Regions from separate parts of the Blautia sp. 2227st1_G12_2227SCRN_220401 genome, predicted to be linked through region 1. Evidence: predicted binding sites of a transcription regulator. Region 1 holds the regulator's gene; each other region holds the start of a gene.
The links. Region 1 encodes NrdR, which represses ribonucleotide reductase genes. Its sites were predicted from a motif close to CACAANATNTTGTG; they were not measured.
Positions count from the first base shown of each region.

Region 2: a site for NrdR is predicted at 4,652-4,665, ahead of nrdD (anaerobic ribonucleoside-triphosphate reductase). Genes of this name have one in related genera too.
Region 3: a site for NrdR is predicted at 1,761-1,774, ahead of ABCM67_RS10560 (ribonucleoside triphosphate reductase). Genes of this name have one in related genera too.

Region 1 is NZ_JBCLNI010000043.1:424-8,103, reverse strand. It holds gene ABCM67_RS15225 (alpha-amylase family glycosyl hydrolase) at 1-477, opposite strand, end outside; gene ABCM67_RS15220 (ATP-binding protein) at 692-1,873, shown strand; gene ABCM67_RS15215 (hypothetical protein) at 1,894-2,262, opposite strand; gene pap (polyphosphate:AMP phosphotransferase) at 2,532-4,004, shown strand; gene sigG (RNA polymerase sporulation sigma factor SigG) at 4,069-4,848, opposite strand; gene ABCM67_RS15200 (YlmC/YmxH family sporulation protein) at 4,962-5,216, opposite strand; gene nrdR (transcriptional regulator NrdR) at 5,355-5,804, shown strand; gene gdhA (NADP-specific glutamate dehydrogenase) at 5,996-7,330, opposite strand; partial or broken gene ABCM67_RS15185 (aminotransferase class I/II-fold pyridoxal phosphate-dependent enzyme) at 7,551-7,680, shown strand, end outside.
Region 2 is NZ_JBCLNI010000016.1:27-7,706, reverse strand. It holds gene ABCM67_RS09620 (hypothetical protein) at 1-812, opposite strand, end outside; gene arcC (carbamate kinase) at 1,378-2,310, shown strand; gene nrdD (anaerobic ribonucleoside-triphosphate reductase) at 2,474-4,609, opposite strand; gene ABCM67_RS09605 (hypothetical protein) at 4,810-5,343, opposite strand; gene asnA (aspartate--ammonia ligase) at 5,560-6,570, shown strand; gene ABCM67_RS09595 (CBS domain-containing protein) at 6,619-7,053, shown strand; partial or broken gene ABCM67_RS09590 (glucosamine-6-phosphate deaminase) at 7,144-7,680, opposite strand, start outside.
Region 3 is NZ_JBCLNI010000018.1:39,700-47,379, reverse strand. It holds gene ABCM67_RS10560 (ribonucleoside triphosphate reductase) at 1-1,609, opposite strand, end outside; gene hflX (GTPase HflX) at 1,824-3,059, opposite strand; gene ABCM67_RS10550 (tetratricopeptide repeat protein) at 3,061-4,119, opposite strand; gene glmM (phosphoglucosamine mutase) at 4,128-5,474, opposite strand; gene ABCM67_RS10540 (sugar phosphate nucleotidyltransferase) at 5,489-6,406, opposite strand; gene prfA (peptide chain release factor 1) at 6,463-7,539, opposite strand; gene prmC (peptide chain release factor N(5)-glutamine methyltransferase) at 7,532-7,680, opposite strand, start outside.

The sequences.
Region 1 (7,680 bases):
GGACTGCGGCATGTCTTCCCAGTCAAAGGAATCACGTACCACACGGGCATGATAGCTTCCGATCTTTTGCTGGCCCCATTCACGCTGACCGGCAACGGCTTTGGCATAAGGATCAAGAAGAACCTTTGTCTTATCGAAGATGTGACCCTTTTCCGGTTCGTAAGGACCGTCAATGCGGTAGCCGTACTCCAGATCTTCGATGTCCAGTCCCATGACGATCATGGAGTAGACATCACCGATACGACAGGCATTGGGAAAAGGAAGGACTGCGAAGGGTTCCTCTTCTCCGGAGTGGAAAAGAAGAAGCTCGCAGGATGTACCGTGGCGGGTATGTGCGGTAAAGTTGACTCCGTTGGAAAGAGGAGTAGCGCCATTTAATTCAAAAAACCCGGGACGTACAGGAAATCCCGCAATAATATCTGTGGGCCGGGATGTCAGTGTATTCTCAGAGAGCATAGTCTGATTCTGTGTTTTCATTTCCGGTATCCTCCTTGGTGAAAATTTTTTTACAAACAAAAATATTATAACTGATTTTCAGAAAAAAGTACAGGCTGGGTTGTTGAGAACAAAGTGAACAGCAGCATTCCAATAACGCGGGAACCTTCGGGAAAATCTTCTTGAGGTTTTTGACGGGAAGGCTTACAATATGAACCAGAAACTTTGAAAATGTAAGGAAAGGAATAATAGCAGTATGAATGAAGAAACACTGGAGATTTCTTTTGACCAGATAGAGAAAGAACGGGGGAAATATCTTCTGATAGATACCCGTGATAAAGTAACTGTAGAATATGGAATGATCCCGGGAGCAATCTCTGTTCCGGAACAGGAACTGGAAGAGCGGGCAGAAGAACTGAGGGGGGATAAGATCCCGGTCCTTTACTGTACAAGAGGGCTTTTCAGCCAGGAGGGTGCAGAGATGCTCCGGGAAAAAGGAATTCCCGCACTGAGCCTGAAAGGTGGATATACAGGATGGCTTTTTCAGCAGATGCAGAAAGAATCCGGTAAAGAGAACAGTGAAGAAGAGGAAAATGATGCAATGGAACAGCGGCGGAAGGATATCGAGCTGAGTATCCGCAAAAAGTTCCATAAGCAGCTGTTTTCCAGATTTGCCAGGGGAATCAACGATTATGAGCTGGTGAAGCCGGGAGATAAGATAGCAGTCTGTATTTCCGGTGGTAAGGATTCCATGCTGATGGCCAAACTGTTCCAGGAACTGAAGCGTCATAACAAGTTTCCCTTTGAACTGGTGTTTCTTGTGATGGATCCGGGATATAATGAGGCAAACCGTGCGGTGATCGAGCACAATGCCAGGCTTCTCGGGATTCCGATCACAGTGTTTGAGACTGAGATCTTCGATGCGGTTTATAATATAGAAAAATCCCCATGCTATCTCTGTGCCCGTATGAGAAGGGGCTATCTTTACAGCAAGGCAAAGGAGCTTGGCTGCAACAAGATCGCTCTTGGACATCACTATGATGATGTGATCGAGACGATCCTGATGGGAATGCTTTACGGAGCGCAGGTACAGACTATGATGCCGAAGCTCCATAGTACAAATTTTGAGGGAATGCAGCTGATCCGTCCTATGTATCTGATCCGGGAGGCAGATATCAAACACTGGAGAGATTATAATGACCTTCATTTTATCCAGTGTGCATGTAAATTTACCGATACCTGTACTACCTGCCGTACAGATGGTACCAGTGTTTCCAAGAGAATGGAGATCAAGAATCTGATTGCAGAACTTAAGAAGGTAAATCCACATGTAGAAAGTAATATTTTCCGAAGTGTGGAAAATGTTAATCTTCATACAGTTATCGCATACAAAAAAGATGGAGTGAAACATTCTTTTCTGGAAGGGTATGAGGACTGACAGATATAAATAAAAGCTGCTCAGGCGTTAGCCCGGGCAGCTTTTACTTTTTCCCGCTGTTTGGTAAGATCATAATATTCATCAGAGATGATCCCGCGACTGGAAAGTGCTTCGTAGGTTTTCTGCTGTGCGGGGGTCATCTTCATTCCGATCGTGGAATTGACATCGGTCAGTACGCAGCTTGTTTTTTCTACCAGCCAGAAAAGTGCGGAATCATCATCGGGGATCATTTTCCAGATTTCGTTTTCTGTATATGGAAGAAGGGACATGAGAGTTTTTAAGTGTCCATCCTGGATCAGACGGTAATCCCCGTCCGGCATGATGATGCCATCGCCATAGAGTTCTTTTTTCTGTTCCATTTTCTGCAGAAGTTTTTCTGTGAGTTTCATGATCGGCTCCTTGATCTTTATTATTTCAACAGTTTTCAGGCACTGCTTTTTTATGAAGTTAAAAAAATAACAATCAGCGTCTATTGTATGAAGCGGCGACAAAAATGTCAAGAGGTTAAAAAGATTTTCGATGCTTATGAATGATTTTTGTTGTGCAATTTGTTTGCTTTTGTGAGGCTAAAGGTTAAAATTATGTAAAAATTATCGTAAAATAAGATCTTCTGTGGTATAATATGAATATTCAAAAAATTCAAGGAAGGACGATGCAGATGTTGAAAAACTGGAACCCGGAACAGATTCCGGAAAAAGAGGATATCAAAGTGCGTTTAAGCGCTGCAAGAACCAGATTATATGAATTGCAGATGGCTCTGAAAGAGCATAAGATTCCGGTGATCGTGCTGTTTGAAGGCTGGGGAGCTTCCGGAAAAGGAAGTACCATAAGTAAGGTGATCAAGAATATCGATCCTCGTTTCTTCAAAGTTGCGACTATGTCAGCACCTACAGAGGAAGACCTTCGGAAACCATTTCTTTACCGATATTTCAGGGAAATCCCGGAAGCGGGCAAGTTTACATTCCTGGATTCAGGATGGATGGATCAGACCTGTCGTGAACGTATGGATAAAAAGCTGAAGGGTGACAATTATTCAAAACGGATTGACAGTATCCGGAGATTTGAACGTCAGCTGACGGATAATGGATATGTACTCCTGAAATTTTTTATGCAGATCGACCGGAAAGAACAGGAAAAACGTATGGGCATCCTTCTGGAAAGCAAGGATACCAGATGGAGAGTCAATGAATATGATCTCTGGCAGAATGATCATTATAAGAAGTGCAGAAAGATTTTCGACCAGTATATGCAGGATACCAATACATCTGCGGCTCCATGGTATATTGTCGATGCCGGTGACCGGAAGTGGGCAGAACTGCAGGTACTGGAAACCATGATCAGCAATATAGAGGTTGCCATGGAAAACAGCAAACATGCAGTGCCGATCCTGCAGAATGTTTTTCCTCTGGTGGAGATGCCCAGATTAAGCGAGATTCCTCTGGATGGAAAAGAAGTGGGGGATGAAGAGTACAAGGCAGAGCTTAAGGAACTGCAGGCAAAGCTTGGAAGTCTGCATAACCGTCTTTACCGAAAAAGAGTGCCTGTGATCATCACCTATGAAGGCTGGGATGCTGCCGGAAAGGGAGGAAATATCAAGAGGATCACGGAGGCTCTTGATCCCCGTGGATTTGAGGTACATCCTATCGCAAGTCCGGAGCCTCATGAAAAAGCCCGTCATTATCTGTGGCGTTTCTGGACAAGGCTTCCCAAGGATGGTCACATTGCCATCTTTGATCGGACGTGGTACGGAAGAGTGATGGTAGAACGTCTGGAGGGCTTCTGCAGCGAGAATGACTGGAGACGTGCCTACAATGAGATCAATGAATTTGAGAAGGAGCTTTCTGACTGGGGCGCTGTGATCGTGAAATTCTGGGTCCACATTGATAAGGACACCCAGCTTGCCAGGTTCAACGACCGCCAGAGCAATCCGGAAAAACAGTGGAAGATCACGGATGAGGACTGGAGAAACCGTGAAAAATGGGATCAGTATGAAACAGCAGTAGATGAGATGCTTCAGAAAACCAGTACTGCTTATGCACCATGGCACATTCTGGAATCCGTAGATAAGAAATATGCAAGGCTGAAGGCGCTTCGGATCGTGATCGAAGAAATTGAGAAAGCGCTGAAATAAGAGATAAAAGCTGCGGCAGGATAACAGATATTCTGCTGCAGCTTTTTGTCTGAAGAGAGATGAATCAATTCCGGAGATAGTTTCGCATACTGCGAAGAGCATGTTTTTCCAGTCGGCTGACCTGAGCCTGGGAGATACCAATCTCATCAGCTACCTCCATTTGGGTTTTTCCCTCGTAGAAGCGGAGATCGATAATGTGACGTTCACGCTCTCCAAGCCGGTTCATGGCATCTCGAAGAGAAATATCCTCCACCCAGTTTTCTTCCAGGTTCTTTTTATCACTGATCTGATCCATAACATATAGGGTATCTCCGCCTTCGGAATACACGGGCTCAAAAAGGCTTACCGGGCTCTGGATCGCATCCATGGCATAGACGATCATTTCCTTGTCGATACCGATCTCATCAGCGATTTCTGCAATGGTAGGCTCTTTGAGATGCTGCCGCATATAGTTTTCCCGGGTATAGATGGTTTTGTAAGCGATATCCCGCAGAGAACGGCTGACCCGTATGCTGTTGTTATCACGGAGATATCTTCGGATCTCTCCGATGATCATGGGAACTGCATAGGTGGAAAATTTTACCTGAAGAGTGGTGTCGAAATTATCGATCGCTTTGATCAGGCCGATGCAGCCGATCTGAAAAAGGTCATCCGGATTTTCACTGCTGTTCTGAAAACGCCGGATCACGCTTAAAACAAGCCGCAGATTGCCTTTGATGTACAATTCCCTGGCTTCTTCATCGCCAGCTTTGATTCTTTTAAAGAGCTCCGCCTTTTCTTCCTGATCGAGAACGGGAAGGGTTGAGGTATTTACTCCGCAGATTTCAACTTTATTCAGTGCCATCTTAGAATCCTCCTTGTCTTGTCAGTACATTAAGATGATTCTCAGAGGGCGGTTGAAATATACTTTTTCAGGGAAAATATAAAAAATAAAGGGCCTTGACAATAAGGAGGTATTTATTCTCCGGACAGCAGTTTTTCATTACGGAAATCAACAAGGATGATATCTTCGCCGATCTGGCGGATGCAGTCCCATGGAATGGAATATTCATTTTCTTTGGAAAAACACCAGCAAAATTTCCCCGGTTCCGGCATGATCAGGGCTTTCAGACGTGCGGTTTCACAGCAGAATTCCACATCAAGAGGGCAGCCAAGACTGCGGCAGGTATGGATATTGATCACTTCTTTTTGTTTCAGCTCACAGATGCGCATAAATTCATCACCTGGTATGATTTTATGGAAAATCTGTAAAATTTATGCAAGTCCGATTATTGACACATTATGTGCATTTATTTTATAATAAAAACGAATTTAGTAATGATTTACTGATCCGGAAAGGGGGAGAGTTCTGTGAGATGTCCGTTCTGTAACCAGGATAATACAAGAGTTGTAGATTCCAGACCTGTAGAGGATACCAATTCCATCCGCCGCCGCCGTCTCTGTGATGCCTGCGGAAAGCGTTTTACAACTTATGAGAAGGTGGAAACGATTCCGCTGACTGTGATCAAGAAGGATCAGAACCGGGAAAGCTATAAACGTTCTAAGATCCAGGATGGTGTTCTTCGTGCCTGCTATAAGCGCCCCATTCCCATTGAGAGAGTGGAAGAGATGATCGATTCCATAGAAGGAGATATTTTCCGGTCAGAAGACCGTGAGATCAGCAGTACCAAGATCGGAGAGATCGTTATGGAGCATCTGAAGGATCTGGATGCGGTGGCGTATGTACGCTTTGCGTCTGTATACAGAGAGTTTAAAGATGTCAGTACCTTTATGGATGAGCTGAAGAAGCTGATCAATTAAGAGATTAAATGAATAGACCGCAAATGCAGGAGATTTCAGGCCGATTGTCAAAAGACAACCGGCCTTTTTTGAAACATGAATGTTTGATTTTTCAGAGATCGTAAAAGTGGATACAAAAAAAACAGGAACCGCATGGGAAAATCCTCTGCGGTCCCTGCTATAAATATACATTAATGATTCAGGAAACTTAATTAAACAATACCCTGAGCTTTCATAGCGTCAACAACTTTTTCGAAGCCGGCGATGTTTGCACCTACAACATAGTTGTCTTCCATACCGTAACGTTTAGCAGCGTCATCAGTTTTGTGGAAGATATCGATCATGATGTTGTGGAGTTTCTCATCAACCTCTTCTCTTGTCCAGGAAAGTCTCATGGAGTTCTGGCTCATCTCAAGTGCAGATGTGGCAACACCGCCAGCGTTTGCGGCTTTACCAGGCATGAAGAGAACACCGTTCTCCTGAAGGTATGTTGTTGCATCAAGAGTAGTAGGCATGTTTGCACCTTCAACGACGTATTTGCAGCCATTTGCAACCAGTGTTTTAGCTCCGTCAATACCAAGCTCGTTCTGAGTAGCGCATGGAAGGTAGATATCACATTTGATATTCCAGATGCCAAGTCCCTCAGTGTAGGTAGCGCCCTCAACACGGTCTGCATATTCTTTGATACGTCCACGTTTTACTTCTTTGATATCCTTTACGACGTCAAGGTTGATTCCGTTCGGATCGTAGACATATCCGTTGGAGTCGTTCATTGCAACAACCTTGGCACCAAGCTGAGTAGCTTTCTCAACAGCGTAAATAGCTACATTACCGGAACCTGTTACAACGATTGTTTTTCCTTCTACGGAATCATTGTGAGCTTTGGCGATCTCGTTGAGCATGTATACAACACCGTAACCGGTAGCCTCTGTACGGATCAGGGAACCTCCGAAGGAAAGACCCTTTCCTGTAAGGACACCCTCATAAAGGCCACGGATTCTCTTATACTGTCCGAAGAGATAACCGATCTCACGTCCGCCGACACCGATGTCACCAGCCGGAACATCTGTATCTGCGCCGATATATTTGCAAAGCTCTGTCATAAAGCTCTGGCAGAATGCCATAACCTCTCTGTCAGATTTACCCTTAGGATCGAAGTTGGAGCCACCTTTTCCACCGCCGATCGGAAGGCCTGTAAGAGAGTTTTTAAAGGTCTGCTCAAAACCAAGGAATTTCAGGATACCCTGATTTACAGAAGGATGGAATCTTAAGCCGCCTTTGTATGGTCCGATGGCGCTGTTGAACTGAACACGATATCCCTTGTTAACCTGTACAGTTCCGTTATCATCGATCCACGGTACTTTGAAGGAGATGATCCTCTCTGGCTCTACAAGACGCTCAAGGATAGAAAGTTTACGATACTCTTCCTCATTTTTGTCAATTACGACTTTAAGGGAATCGAGAACTTCCTTAACTGCCTGATGGAATTCTGGCTCGCCAGGATTCTGTGCTACAACTCTTTCATAAACTTCTTCTGTGTAAGACATTGTTGTTTCCTCCTCATCACATATTAAATTGCGTTGAAAACTAAATTCGAGTGCTATTATACATTAACATGCTAAAAAAGGGAAGTGCTAAATTTAATTTTTTTAAATTTTTATTTCTTGCGTTGAAAGCCTAAATGTGAGATGATATAGAATAAATATTTTTTGACTATGAAATTAAAATGGTTAAATAATAGTGAAAATTAGAAGAGGAGTGGTTTTTATGAGAACATTCGGGAAATCATCAAAGCTTGACAACGTGCTGTACGATGTGCGCGGACCGGTTGTGGATGAGGCTGCCAGAATGGAAGAAGATGGAATGGAGATTCTGAAGCTGAATATTGGTAATCCGT
Region 2 (7,680 bases), on a different contig from region 1:
TCATCCTGCCCGTTCTGCTCCACGTTCAGCACGCTTTCCAGCTTTGTGATCTCTGTATCTTCACCGCTCTGGCTCCTTACAGAAATCTGCTGTGCAGCCATATTTTTCGGGACAGAATCCGTTTCCGGAACAAAATACTCCGAAATATACGTGACCAGCGTCAGCTTTTGCGTCTCCTCAAACTCACCTTCCTCTTCATTCCCTACATTTTCCCCTCCGGTCGACGTTCCTTCCGGTGTGAGCGGACCCGTTTTCTCCTGCTCTTCATCCTCCGGCTGTACTGTTTCCCCGGATGCCAGCTGCTCCACGTGCTCATATCCTTCCTCCATTTCTATTCCGATTCCTTCCACAACCTTATCCACCGGCAATTCCTGTTCTGCCTTCTCTTCCTGCTGCAAGTCATCCTCCGGCTCTGGCTCCTTTTCCTGCTGCCAATCATCCTCCGGCAGCTCCTGCTCTTCTTCCTGCTGCAAGTCATTCTCTGGCAGCTCCTGTTCTATCTCTTCTTCCTGCTCCACCGATGGATCTTCAATCTTCTGAAGTTCATCGTCCCACTTCTCATTTTTCTCCTTATCCTCCGAAAACCTTCTCCCGGACAGCCATTCATTCAGGCCGCGAATCCGGATCCCAAGCTCCGCCTGTCCGGATTCTATGTCTTTCCAGAACACACTCTGATCGATAAACGGTGCCTGTCCCGGCAAAAAATCTGCTCCCAGAGTCAGCTCCGGTTCTATTGTTCCTCCCAGCATGGCTCCTGCCAGCACTGTCACAATTCCGGCTTTCTTCATCTGTTTCCATATTCTGTTTTTCATGGCTCTTCCTCATTTCTGCCTGATCTGGCATTTCTTATACACATGTTTTTTTTACAGAAACTTACTTTTCCACAGACAAAGGCATCCCTCCCCGGCAAATGGTGCATGATCAATATTTTTTTCGATAAAATAAAATGGATTTCTGCATCGAAACGATGCGTGAACAGATCCCGCAGAATGCAGGATCAAGACTTTTTCAATGTATCACATTTTCAGACCATGCGCAACCGGATATAAAAATTATAAAGTTTGTTTAAACTTTCTTTATAAATTTTCCATTTCTTTTAGATTAACGACATATTTTAAACATATTTTCTCTATATAATAGGTGTTGGATAGATGAAAAACCACTCTCTATCTCCCCCCTCAAAAAATAGTAGGAATCAAACCGTCTGACTGGATCAGGCGGTTTTTCCTGTCTCGGAAAACACTCGATTTTCTATTGCATTTCCCACATAGGTCTTTTATAATAAAATATAATATTCGTGCATCGTTTTCGATGTACTCGTTACTGAATACAGTAACTGATTTCATTCCAATTTTTAAGAGAAACGAGGTATTTCCTATGAGCGAAAAAACCGTAGTAGTTGCATTAGGCCACCGGGCACTTGGCACCACACTTCCAGAGCAAAAAACAGCTACAAAACTCGCAGCGAAGGTAGTCGCAGATCTGGTAGAGGAGGGAACCCGCGTAGTGATCTCCCACAGCAACGGTCCGCAGGTAGGGATGATCCACACCGCAATGAATGAATTCGGTAAGGCACATCCTGATTATACATTTGCACCAATGTCCGTATGTTCCGCCATGAGCCAGGGTTATATCGGCTATGACCTTCAGAACGCCATCCGTGCTGAGCTTATCTCCAGAGGGATCTACAAACCGGTCAGCACAGTTCTGACACAGGTTGTCATCGATCCATACGATGAAGCATTTGCAGAGCCGGAGAAGATCATTGGACGTGTTCTTAACGCAGAAGAGGCCGAGGCTGAAGAAGAAAAAGGAAACTTTGTCACAAAGGTGGGAGAGGGCCAGTACAGACGTATCCTTGCAGCACCGAAGCCACAGAAGATCGTAGAGATTGAAACCGTAAAGGTCCTCTCTGCAGCAGAGCAGATCGTCATTGCCGCAGGCGGTGGCGGAATCCCGGTTCTTGAGCAGGGAACTCAGCTGAATGGTGCCAGCGCCATCATCGAGAAAGACCTGGCAGCAGGACTTCTTGCAGAAGAACTGAACGCTGACACTCTGATGATCCTTACAAGCGTCGAGAAAGTAAGCCTTGACCATAATACGGATCACGAATCTTATCTGGATACTATTTCCACAGAAGATGCCAAGAAATATATTGCCGGCAAACAGTTTGCGGCAGGCTCCATGCTTCCTAAGATCGAAGCAGGTGTTTCCTTCGTGGAGAAGGGAACCGGACGCCGTACCATCATCACAGACATGGCCCATGCAAAAGACGGCTACCGTGAGAAGACCGGAACTATCATTAAATGATCATTTTACGGACTCAGAATACAAAGTGAACTATAAAACTTCACTTTACATAAAAATATCCCGCAGACGGCTGCTGGTCTTACCGGCAGCTCTGCGGGATATTTTTTATACTGTCTGACTCTACATCCGATCACTGTTACACAGTTGATCGGGCAGCCAGTATTTACATAGATTTTCGCTCAGCGATCTCAGCCATCTTCGCCTCATTCAGGCGGGTATCTCCATGGACACGGCTGTAGGAAAGATATCCGTTCATACGGTCGATCTTGGTCAGATTTCTGGAACCGCAGACAGGGCATACATCCATCTCCAGTTCCTCATGACCACAATCGTCACAGTATGCAAGAGAAAGGTTCACTCCCTCATAATATCCCAGATCCATGGCTCTGCGGATCAGTGTACGGATAGCTTCCTTATTGTAGCCGATCGGATAACGTACATACTGAATCTTACCGCCATTGCAGAGCTCCCAGAAACGTCCCTCCAGATCCTGTTTCTCGATCGGAGTTACATCCTCTGTTACATGGCAGTGGAAGCTGTTGCTCACATATGGTCTGTCAGAAACGCCCTCAATGATTCCATACATCTTACGGAACTGCTCTACCTGCAGGCCACAAAGACTCTCTGCCGGTGTTCCGTAGATCGCATAAAGATAACCATCTTCCTTCTTGTACTGATTTACCTTGTCATTGATATATTTCAGGACCTCCAGAGCAAACGCCCCATCCTCGGCAATGGATTTGCCATTGTAAAGTTCCTGAAGCTCATTTAACGCTGTGATACCGAAGGAAGCTGTCATAGGCTTCAGGATCTTGCCAATCTTTTCATTCGGTTTCAGATGTCCGCCGTAGAAACCGCCTTCACAGTATGCAAGCGGGTTGGTGGATGCACGCATCTGTCCCAGATATTCGTAAGTGCGGATGTGCAGGTTACGGATCATTTCCAGATAGAAATCCAGAACCTCATAGAAATCTCTGCTCTCCGCTCTGGCCTTTGCAAGGATCATCGGAAGATGAAGGCTTACCGCACCAATGTTAAAACGTCCCACAAAAACAGGCGTATCATTCTCATCCGCCGGCTCCATACCGCCACGCTCATACCACGGACTTAAGAAAGCACGGCATCCCATCGGGCTGATGACCTTCTTGTATTTCCTGTACATACTGGAAATATAGCCTGCGCCGGACATAGACAGCCAGTCCGGATACATGGTTTTGGAGGAACACTCCACACCAGCCTCAAAAATATCCTCACAGCACTTTCCTGGACCATGGATCTCTTTGTCATAAAGGAATACGATCTTCGGGAAAAGTACCGGTTTCTTGTGTCCGGCCTTACCCTGTCCTCCCTGATGGACCTCAAGAAGGGAAATCGTACACATCTTCTCAAACTGCTCGGTTCCGAGACCAAGTGTCACCGTAACAAACGGATAATCACCTCTGGAAGAACCGACGGTATTCAGCTTGTACTCAATTCCCTGCCAGCCCTGGTCATAATCCCTGCGGACCTTATCAAGAGCATACTCAATAGCTCTCTCCTCACGGCCACTCCAGCTCTCGTCCGAGTATTTCATAAATTCGGAAATATATTTATCATAGCTCTTCTTTGCATACGGTGCCAGGATCTTATCAACCTCCGGCACTGTAAAGCCACCATACTGCTGTGCTGCTGTACTGAGAATGATATCCCCCATAACATCAAAGGCTGTATCCAGAGTCTTCGGCTCGTTATACCAGACATTTCCCATCTCAAAACCGCCACTTAAAACAGCTGCCACATCGAACAGACAGCAATTCATGGTATCCAGACGTGCAGACTGGTCATGAATATAAATGTAGCCGTCCTTACATGCCTGAAGCTCATTACGGTTCATAAAAAACTTCCGATAGAGTTCCTTGTTCAGCTCATTAAAGATCAGGCTTCGTTTCGTGGCAACAAGGGCGCTGTCTGTATTGGCATTACTTTTATCACCGATATAACGGATCGCCTGACTCTTGGTATAGACATCATCCATCATATGGATAAAATCCAGCTTGTAATTCCGATAATCACGGTAGCTCTTGGCAACTGCCGGATTCACACGCTCCAGAGCCCCCTCCACGATATTGTGCATCTCCTGGATCTCAATCTCATTCTTTCCAAGGGAATCCGCATGCTCCTGGGCAAAACGGCAGATAAAATCCTTCTCCTCGTCTGAAAAAGTATAAAGAATACGCTCTGCGGATTTGTTCACGGCAGCCACGATCTTCTGCGGATTAAACTCCTCTCTTGTCCCGTCTTTCTTGATCACATATAACATTGCTCATCCCTCCCTGTGCTATATATAAGTCGCTATGCAAAATACTATATATAGTACCTATATCTTCTATATATTGTTTTTCATCTATATGTTGTGCTAGGCATGAGTATAACACAGCTGAGGAGAAAAGAAAAGGGATATTTCTGTATACACGAAAATACAGACACTTAGCACTGCCTGATCTCACTGCAGAAATATTCTCACAAATTTGTTCCGATCCAGTCTGCAAGAAAATCCCATAATTTTGGAAGCAGAATGGCCAGTGTCACTATAAACCATATGATCCAGCCTGCCCCGCTGCTTTTCTGATCTTTTTTTTGCTGTTTTTTTCCCTGTTCTAAAACTTCTGCACGATTTCTGCCCACCGTTGTTTTATTCCTGGTATTAACTGCCGCTGCAGTCTTACGTCCGGCTGCTGCACCTGTATTCCGGCTTCTGGTTAGATTCCGATTCAAATCGGTATTGCGGCTTGCATTCGTATTCCGATTTATGTTTGTATTCCGGTTTGCGTTCGTATTCCGGTTTACGTTTCCGTTATGTTGTGTTGTTTGATCAGCATCCTGTCCATACTGCCGCATCATATCCCGCACTTTGGCGGAAGCATGTTTATAATGTATCTCCCGGGGCTCATTCAAATGATATAACACCTCATCATTTCTGTAAGGCATCCCACATAATGAACACCTGCCATTTACAACCTTACCCCCACAAACCTGACACCTTTGACCTGCCATAAGCTCCCTCCATTCTATCCGTCAAAACGGATATTTATATTTCCGTCGTAAACATAAGCATTCTTTTTTCAGTATATCACACCAAGCATTTAATACCCAGCATTTTTCTACGATACCCCAAAAGACTTCCCCTCTCATTATATTGCCACTCCACCCATTTTCTGCTATAATACCCCACAGAGCAATAAGCCTAAAAATCATCAGGAGGAGCCGATAATGAATACAATCACAATCCCCGCAACCTATCATGCAGACCTGAACCTCCATGACACACAGATTGCGATCAAAACAGTAAAAGATTTCTTCCAGCAGACACTCTCACAGAAGCTGAACCTTCTTCGAGTATCCGCTCCAACATTTGTAGCACCGGAATCCGGCCTTAATGACAACCTTAATGGTGTAGAGCGCCCGGTAAGCTTTGATATCAAGGCTATCGAAGGAAGCAACGCCGAAATCGTACACTCCCTTGCCAAATGGAAACGCTACGCACTGAAAAAATACGGATTTTCTCACGGAGAAGGTCTTTACACAGATATGGTAGCCATCCGCCGGGATGAAGATCTGGACAATATCCACTCTGTTTACGTAGACCAGTGGGACTGGGAAAAGATCATCTCCAAAGAAGAACGTTCCATGGAGACTCTCAAGGAAACCGTACGCACCATTTACAGTGTCCTTCGTAAAACTGAGAAATACATGGCTGTACAGTATGACTACATCGAGGAGATCCTTCCGAAGGATATCTTCTTTATCACAACTCAGGAGCTTCTTGACATGTATCCGGACTGTACACCGAAGGAACGTGAATATCGGATCACCCGTGAAAAGGGCGCTGTCTTCCTTATGAAAGTCGGCAAAACCCTCACCAACGGCGAGCGCCACGACGGACGTGCCCCGGACTATGATGACTGGGAACTGAACGGTGATATCCTCGTATACTATCCGGTACTTGACATTGCCCTTGAGCTTTCCTCAATGGGAATCCGTGTTGACGAGGACGCACTTGACCGCCAGCTTACCGAAGCAGGCTGTGATGACCGAAGAGAGCTTCCATTCCAGAAAGCAATCCTGAACAAAGAGCTTCCGTACACCATCGGTGGTGGTATCGGACAGTCCAGGATCTGTATGTTCTTCCTTCGTAAAGCACACATCGGAGAAGTACATGTCTCTCTCTGGCCGAAGGAGATCACAGATGCTGCAGAGACACACGGACTTCAGCTTCTCTAAAACAGCCTACAGATTTATTTATAATTTTCGCGGAAATGAGGTAATAACGTGAACATTCTGTTTTTTCTGATTCCCAAAAGCGAAGTAGCCTACATCTTTGAGGATGAAACTCTTCGCCAGACCCTCGAAAAAATGGAGCACCGCAAGTACTCCTGCATTCCTATCCTCACCATGGACGGCAAATATCTCGGCACCATCTCAGAGGGAGATCTCCTCTGGGGCATGCGCCGTGCAGATATCCACGACATCAAGGAAACAGAGGGAATCCCAATCATGGCGATTCCACGCCGTGCCACCTACAAACCGGTCCATGCAGATTCCAATATGGAAGATCTCCTGGATCGCGCCATTAATCAGAACTTCGTACCGGTGGTAGATGACCAGGGCTCCTTCATCGGGATCATAACCAGAAAATCTATCATCAAATACTGTTACAACGAAATAAAAGCCGCACAAAAAACTGCCGGTGAAGAAATCCACTGAGCAGCGGAAAGAAAAAGGATGGCTTCCGTTCCTGCACAGGTAGGAATCGGAAGCCATCCTTTTTTGATCCGGCAGTTGTATTCCGGATTTTTATTTTATTTTTTCGCGGATCATACTCAGTGCATCTTCATCTGCCACAACCGTGAGATCCGGGTGAAGCTGCAGGATAGATGCCGGAACCTTCGGTGTGATCGGTCCGTACAGGGAATTATACAGGGCTTCTGCCTTGGATGTTCCCGTTGCCACAAGAAGGATCTTTTTTGCAGCCATGATATTCCCGATTCCCATAGTGTAGGCCTGTTTCGGGACCTCATCCATGCTTTCAAAAAACCTTGAATTGGCCCTGATGGTACTTTCTGTCAGATCCACACAATGGGTTTCTTTTTCAAAGGCATCTCCTGGTTCATTGAAGCCGATGTGTCCGTTCCCGCCGATACCAAGCAGCTGCATATCCACACCTCCGGTTTGCCGGATGATTTCGTTATACTGTGCACATGCCTTATCGCTATCCTCTTCCAGTCCGTCAGGCACAAAGGTCCGTGCTTTGTCAATATTTACATGGTCAAAGAGATTATGATCCATAAAATAGCGGTAGCTCTGGTCATTGTCGCCGGAAAGTCCCTTGTA
Region 3 (7,680 bases), on a different contig from region 1:
TGGACTCTGCCGGTGTTGCCTCCAGGTTGAAAAGCTCTCCCGGATACTGCTCCTGATAGTCTGAAAGACGGCTTCTCATATGCTCCAGAACCTCTTTTGTAAACTTCTGGGTTTCCGGATCTGTCATGTCTTTTTTCAGCCAGCAGGCATTTAAGCCCGCTTCGTTCATTCCCACAAGACCGATGGTGGAAAAATGATTGTCAAAGCTTCCAAGATATCTCTTCGTGTACGGATACAGTCCCTCTTCCAGAAGCCTGCTGATCACATCTCTCTTGATGTGAAGAGATCTTGCGGAGATATCCATCATGTGGTCCAGGCGCTGATAAAATTCCTTCGGCGTTCTGGAAAGGTATGCGATACGCGGCATATTGATGGTAACAACGCCTACAGAGCCTGTGCTCTCACCGGAGCCAAAGAATCCACCACTCTTTTTGCGGAGCTCACGGAGATCCAGACGGAGGCGGCAGCACATGCTGCGGATGTCGCTTGGCTTCATATCACTGTTGATATAATTGGAAAAATACGGAGTACCGTACTTGGAAGTCATCTCAAAGAGAAGACGGTTGTTCTCGGTATCAGACCAGTCGAATTCCTTTGTGATGGAATAGGTCGGGATCGGATACTGGAATCCACGTCCGTTGGCATCTCCCTCGATCATGGTCTCGATAAATGCCTTGTTGACCATATCCATTTCTTTCTTACAGTCCTTATATTTGAAATCCATGTCCTTGCCGCCTACGATAGCCGGAAGCTCTGCAAGGTCGTCCGGAACGGTCCAGTCCAGTGTAATGTTGGAAAATGGTGCCTGAGTGCCCCAGCGGCTTGGAGTATTTACGCCATATACAAAGGACTCAATACATTTCTTAACCTCCGGATAGGAAAGGTTGTCTGCCTTTACAAAAGGTGCCAGATAAGTATCAAAGGATGAAAATGCCTGTGCGCCCGCCCACTCGTTCTGCATGATACCCAGGAAATTCACCATCTGGTTGCAGAGTACACTTAAATGCTTTGCAGGTGCAGAAGTGATCTTACCCTCAATACCACCAAGTCCCTCTCGGATCAGCTGCTTCAGGGACCAGCCTGCACAGTAACCGGTCAGCATGGACAGATCATGGATATGGATATCTGCATTTCTGTGTGCATCTGCGATCTCGTTGTCGTAGATCTCAGACAGCCAGTAGTTTGCGGTAACTGCTCCGGAGTTGCTTAAGATCAGACCTCCTACAGAATAAGTAACCGTTGAGTTCTCCTTTACACGCCAGTCCTCAACCTTTACATAGCTGTTTACGATCTCTTTATAGTCAAGGATGGTGGATTTCATATTGCGGATCTTCTCACGCTGCTTACGATAAAGGATATACGCCTTGGCAACATCAGAATATCCGGCCTGGATCAGTACGTTCTCCACACTGTCCTGGATATCCTCAACAGAAATCCGGTTGTTCTCGATCTTATTCTGAAAATCCGCTGTAACACGAAGTCCCAGAAGATCGATCATATCCGAACTGTAATTCTTACCTTTGGCATCAAATGCCTTATCAATTGCCGCGGTGATCTTCCCCATTTTAAATTCGTCTAATTCACCGTCTCTTTTTACTACCTGAAACATAAGAAAATGCCTCCCTCATGCATTTATTTATAAGCGGATATTCCATTCCGCCTCACTTGCCTGCTTACGAACACACTCCGTTTCACGATCTGTGTTCAAAGCGCTGTAGGCTTATTGTATCAGACACGCCTCTTTGCGTCAACATAAAAAGCACCATATATAGTGCCCGTTTTGTTCACGGTACTATATATGGTACTGAGTAGATATTTTAACATTATGTGACTTTCGGATAGATTTCCCGCGGAACTCTTGCTTTTACAGCAATCCCTCCTTCGGTATACTCTTCCGAAAGAAGCTGTCCATACTCACGGATCAGCTGGATCTGACCGGCCTCCGAATAAGGAAAAAGCCGTTCCATATAAATCTGTCCTTCTGCCAGTATCTCAGAAAGAAGCTGCTTAAATTCCTCAAGCCCCTCTCCTGTCCGTGCGGAAATCTTTAGCGTATGGTCTGCTCGGAGATCCCGAAAGCTCTCCCCGGAAACACGATCCTGCTTGTTAAAAAGTGTGATCGTCTTTTTTCCCAGAGCACCAAGCTCTTTCAGGGTTTCATATACGATATGCATCTGTATCTCCGCCTGAGGATTGGATGCATCTACCACATGAATGATATAATCCGCATATTTGGCTTCCTCCAGAGTACTCTTGAAGGCTTCCACCAAATTGTGGGGAAGCTTGCGGATAAAGCCTACGGTATCCGTAAGAAGAAGCTGCTGTCCGTCATCCAGTGTCAGAAGACGGGTAGTCGGATCCAGTGTGGCAAACAGCTTATCCTCCGAAAGCACCGAAGCGCCTGTCAGTGTATTCAGAAGCGTTGACTTTCCTGCATTGGTATAGCCAACAATGGCTGCTGTCTTCAGATTTCCCACAGCTCTTCTGGAACGGATCAGCTCTCTGTGCTTTTCTACCTGGGAAAGCTCCTGCTTCAGTGCGGATATCCTGTTCCGGATCAGACGACGGTCTGTCTCCAGCTTTTTCTCACCAGGGCCTCTGGTTCCGATTCCTCCTCCAAGTCGCGAAAGAGAAGAACGTAGTCCCACAAGACGTGCAGACCGGTAACGAAGCTGTGCAAGCTCTACCTGGATCTTGCCTTCACTTGTGACGGCACGCTTCGCAAAAATGTCAAGGATCAGCAGGGTACGATCCATAACCTTGCACTCCAGCTCCCGCTCCAGATTATTCATCTGGGCAGGAGAAAGCTCATCGTCACAGATCACACCATTGGCATCCAGGGCATAGAGAAGACCTTTTACCTCTTCGATCTTGCCTTTTCCGATATAGGTGCCCGGATGTACGGCCTCACGATTCTGAATGATCCTGCCTGCAACCGCCGCACCTGCCGTGGCCGCAAGTTCTCCAAGCTCATCCAAGGATTCCTCCATGTCATCCCCCCGATCTGCCTGGACACCGATCAGGATAACCCTGTCCTGTATTTCCTCAAAATATTCCATATCAGCCCTCCGAAGACGTTCTGGTTTTCAGGAAAGCCCGCTCTTTTTTTGCAGCGGAATCTTCAGGGAACATCTCAATATATTCCTGGACCTTGGTCAGTGCAGTAGCAAAATCCAGCTTTTTCTCATAGGCTACGATCTCATTGAACAGAAGACTCTGCATCTCGTCTGTGGTAGCTGTCGGAAGGCCTTTTGTGATGTTATCAAGAGCGGAATCATAATCTCCGCTTCGGATATCGCACAGTGCCAGACCATTATAGCCCTTGGCGGAATCACCCACTGCAGAAATATACTGCTTGTACATTGCCTGAGCATTTTCCACATCATCCTGGGCCAGATATACCATTCCCAGAAGAAGCAATGCTTCCGTATTATCCTTCTTGGTTGCTTCCAGAAGCTCTTTTTTTGCGTTGCTGTAGTCTTCCATATAGTAGTAGACACGGCCTCTGTCACAGTGGTCCTGGGCATCCTTGGCCTCAGAAGAAAGAGCAGCTTCCAGATATCTGGTTCCGTCCGCTTCCATATCCTTGTCCAGATATGCCTCATAGATCTCGATCGCCATATCATAGGTGGAATCTTCTCCATAGGCCTGTTTGAAATTAGATGCGGCTTCTTCGTAGGAATCCATGGCAAGGGCAACCTTTCCAGTGAGGAAATAACTGCCTGCATCCATGGAAAAATCTTCTCCAAGTGTCTGGCAGTCTGCCATGGCATCCTCGTATTTTCCAGACTTCAGCTCTGCAGTAGCCCGGTAGGACAGGATATCCTTACGAAGGCTTTTGCTTACTTTATCGCAGTTCAGAGCTTCCGTGAAGCTATTCACCGCATCCTCATATTTGCCAAGACGCAGGCTTGCGATACCTGCCCCGCGATAGGACTGTGCCAGCTTCACTCCGTTCTGGATAGAGCTCTGGTACTCCTCCAGGGCATACTTGTAACTTCCCTGGGAAAGATCCTTTCCGGCCTGTTCATATATTTTTGTTTTTTCACTGCCGCAGCCGCCCAGAAGCAAGGCTCCTGTAACGGCTGCAAGAATCAATACGGTCTTTGTTTTTTTCATGGAATTCCTTATTCTACAACAAGCCCTTCGGCTTCCATCACATCAACAACACTATCTACATATTTATGGCAGAGATCATCCGTTCCCGCTTCTACCATAACACGGATCAGCGGCTCTGTACCACTCTCACGTACCAGGATACGTCCGTCATCGCCAAGTGCCTCTGCGGCTGCCTCAATGGCTGCTTTTACCTTTTCGTTCTCCAGTGCTGTTTTCTTATCGGAAACACGCACATTCCGGAGAAGCTGCGGATAAACCTTCATCTCCTTTGCAAGGTCGCAGAGTGTGGCCTTCTGATCCACACATGCCTCCATGATCATAAGAGAAGTCAGGATCCCGTCACCGGTAGCGGAATAGCGGCTAAAGATGATATGTCCGGACTGTTCACCACCGATACTGTAATTGTTTTCCATCATGTTCTCGGCAACGTATTTGTCACCAACTGCAGTCTGCTCATAGTCGATGCCTTCACGCTCCAGAGACTTGTAAAGACCAAGATTGGACATAACGGTTGTTACAACTGTATTTCCGTTGAGCTGGCCTTTCTCTCTTAAATATTTGCCGCACACATACATGATCTTATCACCGTCAATGATGTTTCCGCGGTGGTCTACGGCGATACAGCGGTCTGCATCACCATCGTATGCAAAACCGATATCCAGGCCTTTATCTACCACGAACTGTCTCAGAACTTCAATGTGTGTGGAACCGCAGCCACGGTTAATGTTGGTTCCGTTTGGCTCATTGTTGATCACATAGGTTTTTGCACGAAGTGCGTCAAAAACGCTCTTGGCAATGGCGGATGAGCTTCCGTTGGAGCAATCCAGCCCAACCTTGATATTTTTGAAATCATGGCATGGGATAGAGATCAGATGTCCGATATAACGGTTTCTTCCGGATGCAAAATCCACAGTACAGCCGATATCTTCTCCGGTTGCCAGCGGAAGCTCCTCGATCTCGCCGTCCAGATATGCCTCGATACGTGCTTCAATATCTGCGGAAATCTTCTGTCCGTTCTCATTAAGGACCTTGATTCCATTATCATTAAACGGATTATGGCTTGCGGAAATCATGATACCGCAGTCAAAATCTTCTGTACGTACCACATAGGATACACTTGGAGTTGTGGTTACATGAAGCAGATAGGCATCTGCTCCGGATGCGGTAAGTCCTGCCGCAAGGGCATACTCAAACATGTAACTGCTTCTTCTTGTATCCTTGCCGATCACGATCTTCGCCTTGTGATCTCTGCCGTAATACCAGCCGAGATAACGTCCCACACGAAATGCATGATCTGCTGTAAGTTTTACATTTGCTTCACCACGAAAACCATCTGTTCCGAAATATTTACCCATAATGTTCTCCTTTATTACTGATACAGTCCTTCCGGATAAACGCCGTCATCTGTAAGTTTTTTGAATGCAGCCTGTACAGATGCCTTATCCTCCTGATAGGTAACACCGAACCACTCGTCCTTTGTCTCAAGAACATCTACCGCTGCTTTTCCGGAATGGATCAGCTGGTCGATAAGCTCAGGAAGAAGATACTCTTTTTTGATGTCTCCCTCTTTGATCCCGCCAAGGAACTCAACGAAACCTTTCTCAAGGATCTCCATAAATTCCGGTGTCAGTCCCCACATATTCATGGAAACAAGGCTCTTTGTATCCAGTGTTTCTGCTGTACCATCGTCATTTCTTGTCTCTGCGCCGTCTGCTGTCTTGAAGATGTTATGTGTCTCTGTAACGCCCACAAGCTTGCCGTCCTCAATATGGCACACTCCTCTTGTGACGCTTCCGTTGTCACTTAATGTATTTCCAAGGCGGAAACCTGCCATGCAGATGTGCATCGGGCCATCCTGCGGATGATCCTGTACCAGGTAGTCATGCACCTTTACGTAGGCTTCTTTTCCGTAGTAGTCATCTGCATTGATCACAGCGAATGGCTCGGAAAGGACTTTCTTTGCTGCCAGCACAGCGTGTCCGGTTCCCCATGGCTTGGTACGGTCCGCCGGTTTTGTAAAATTGCCCGGAAGATCGTCGATCTCCTGGAATGCATAAGCAACTTCTGTAATGTTGGAGATACGGTCTCCGATCACTTTTTTGAATTCATCCTCAAGGTCTTTGCGGATGATAAATACGACCTTGTTGAATCCTGCCTCCAGTGCATCATGGATGGAATAGTCCATAATGATCTCGCCCTTCGGACCTACCGGTGCAAGCTGCTTGATTCCTTTTCCAAAACGGCTGCCGATACCGGCTGCCATGATCACCAGTGCTGTCTTTTTCATTTTCGTTTCCTCCTGATTTATTATAATTTTTTGAACTCTGTAGCTGTAATCAGCGCTTACTCCTGTTCATTCAGCTTTGTCAGCTTTACTGCCTGGTCTGCTGCGATCAGACTGTCAATGATCTCATCCAGATCTCCGTTAAGGATATTCTCAAGACGATGAAGGGTAAGCTTGATCCTGTGGTCTGTTACACGTCCCTGAGGGAAGTTATAGGTACGGATCTTCTCGGAGCGGTCACCTGTACCGATCTGGCTTCTCCTTGCCTCTGCCTCAGCGTCATGCTGCTTGGCAAGCTCCATCTCATACAGACGGGAACGGAGCACACGAAGTGCTTTATCCTTGTTCTTAAGCTGAGACTTCTCATCCTGGCAGGAAATCACGATTCCTGTAGGGATATGAGTAAGACGTACTGCGGAGTCTGTGGTGTTGACACACTGACCACCGTTTCCGGATGCACGGAACACATCGAATTTACACTCATTGAGATCCAGATGGAAATCAATTTCTTCCGCCTCCGGCATGATCGCTACCGTACAGGTAGAGGTATGGATCCTTCCGCCGGACTCTGTCTCCGGTACTCGCTGTACACGGTGAACACCGCTTTCGTATTTCAGTCTGGAATATGCACCCTCACCCTTGATCATGAAGGTAACCTCCTTGAAGCCGCCGATGCCGTTCTCATTGAGGCTGAGCATCTCGGTTTTCCAGCGGCGGGACTCCGCGTATTTCACATACATACGATAAATCTCTGCTGCAAAAAGTGCTGCCTCATCACCGCCTGCACCTCCACGGATCTCAACGATAACGTTCTTGCTGTCGTTAGGGTCCTTCGGAAGAAGAAGGATCTTCAGCTCATGCTCCAGCTCCTCCACTCTCTTTTTTGCATCGGAAAGCTCTTCCTTCAGCATTTCACGCATCTCTTCGTCCTTCTCGCTCTCCAGCATGGAAAGACTGTCCTCGATGGTTTCCTTATTTTTCTTATATTCTTTATATGCGTCAACGATTGGCTGCAGGTCGCTCTGCTCCTTCATCAGCTTCTGAAAATGTGCCGGATCGTCGGTTACTCCCGGTTCTCCCAGCTCATTGAGAAGCTCTTCAAAACGTACCAGCAGATCATCCAGTTTATCAAACATGTATTTCCTCCTGTTTCTGTCCAAGCACCACACGGTCAAGGCCCGGCAGATCCTTTACGATCTGAACCCCGGTAAACCCGGCTGCTTTCATCATTGTACTGACTGCCTCACCCTGGGTGCAGCCGATTTCATACAGAAGCC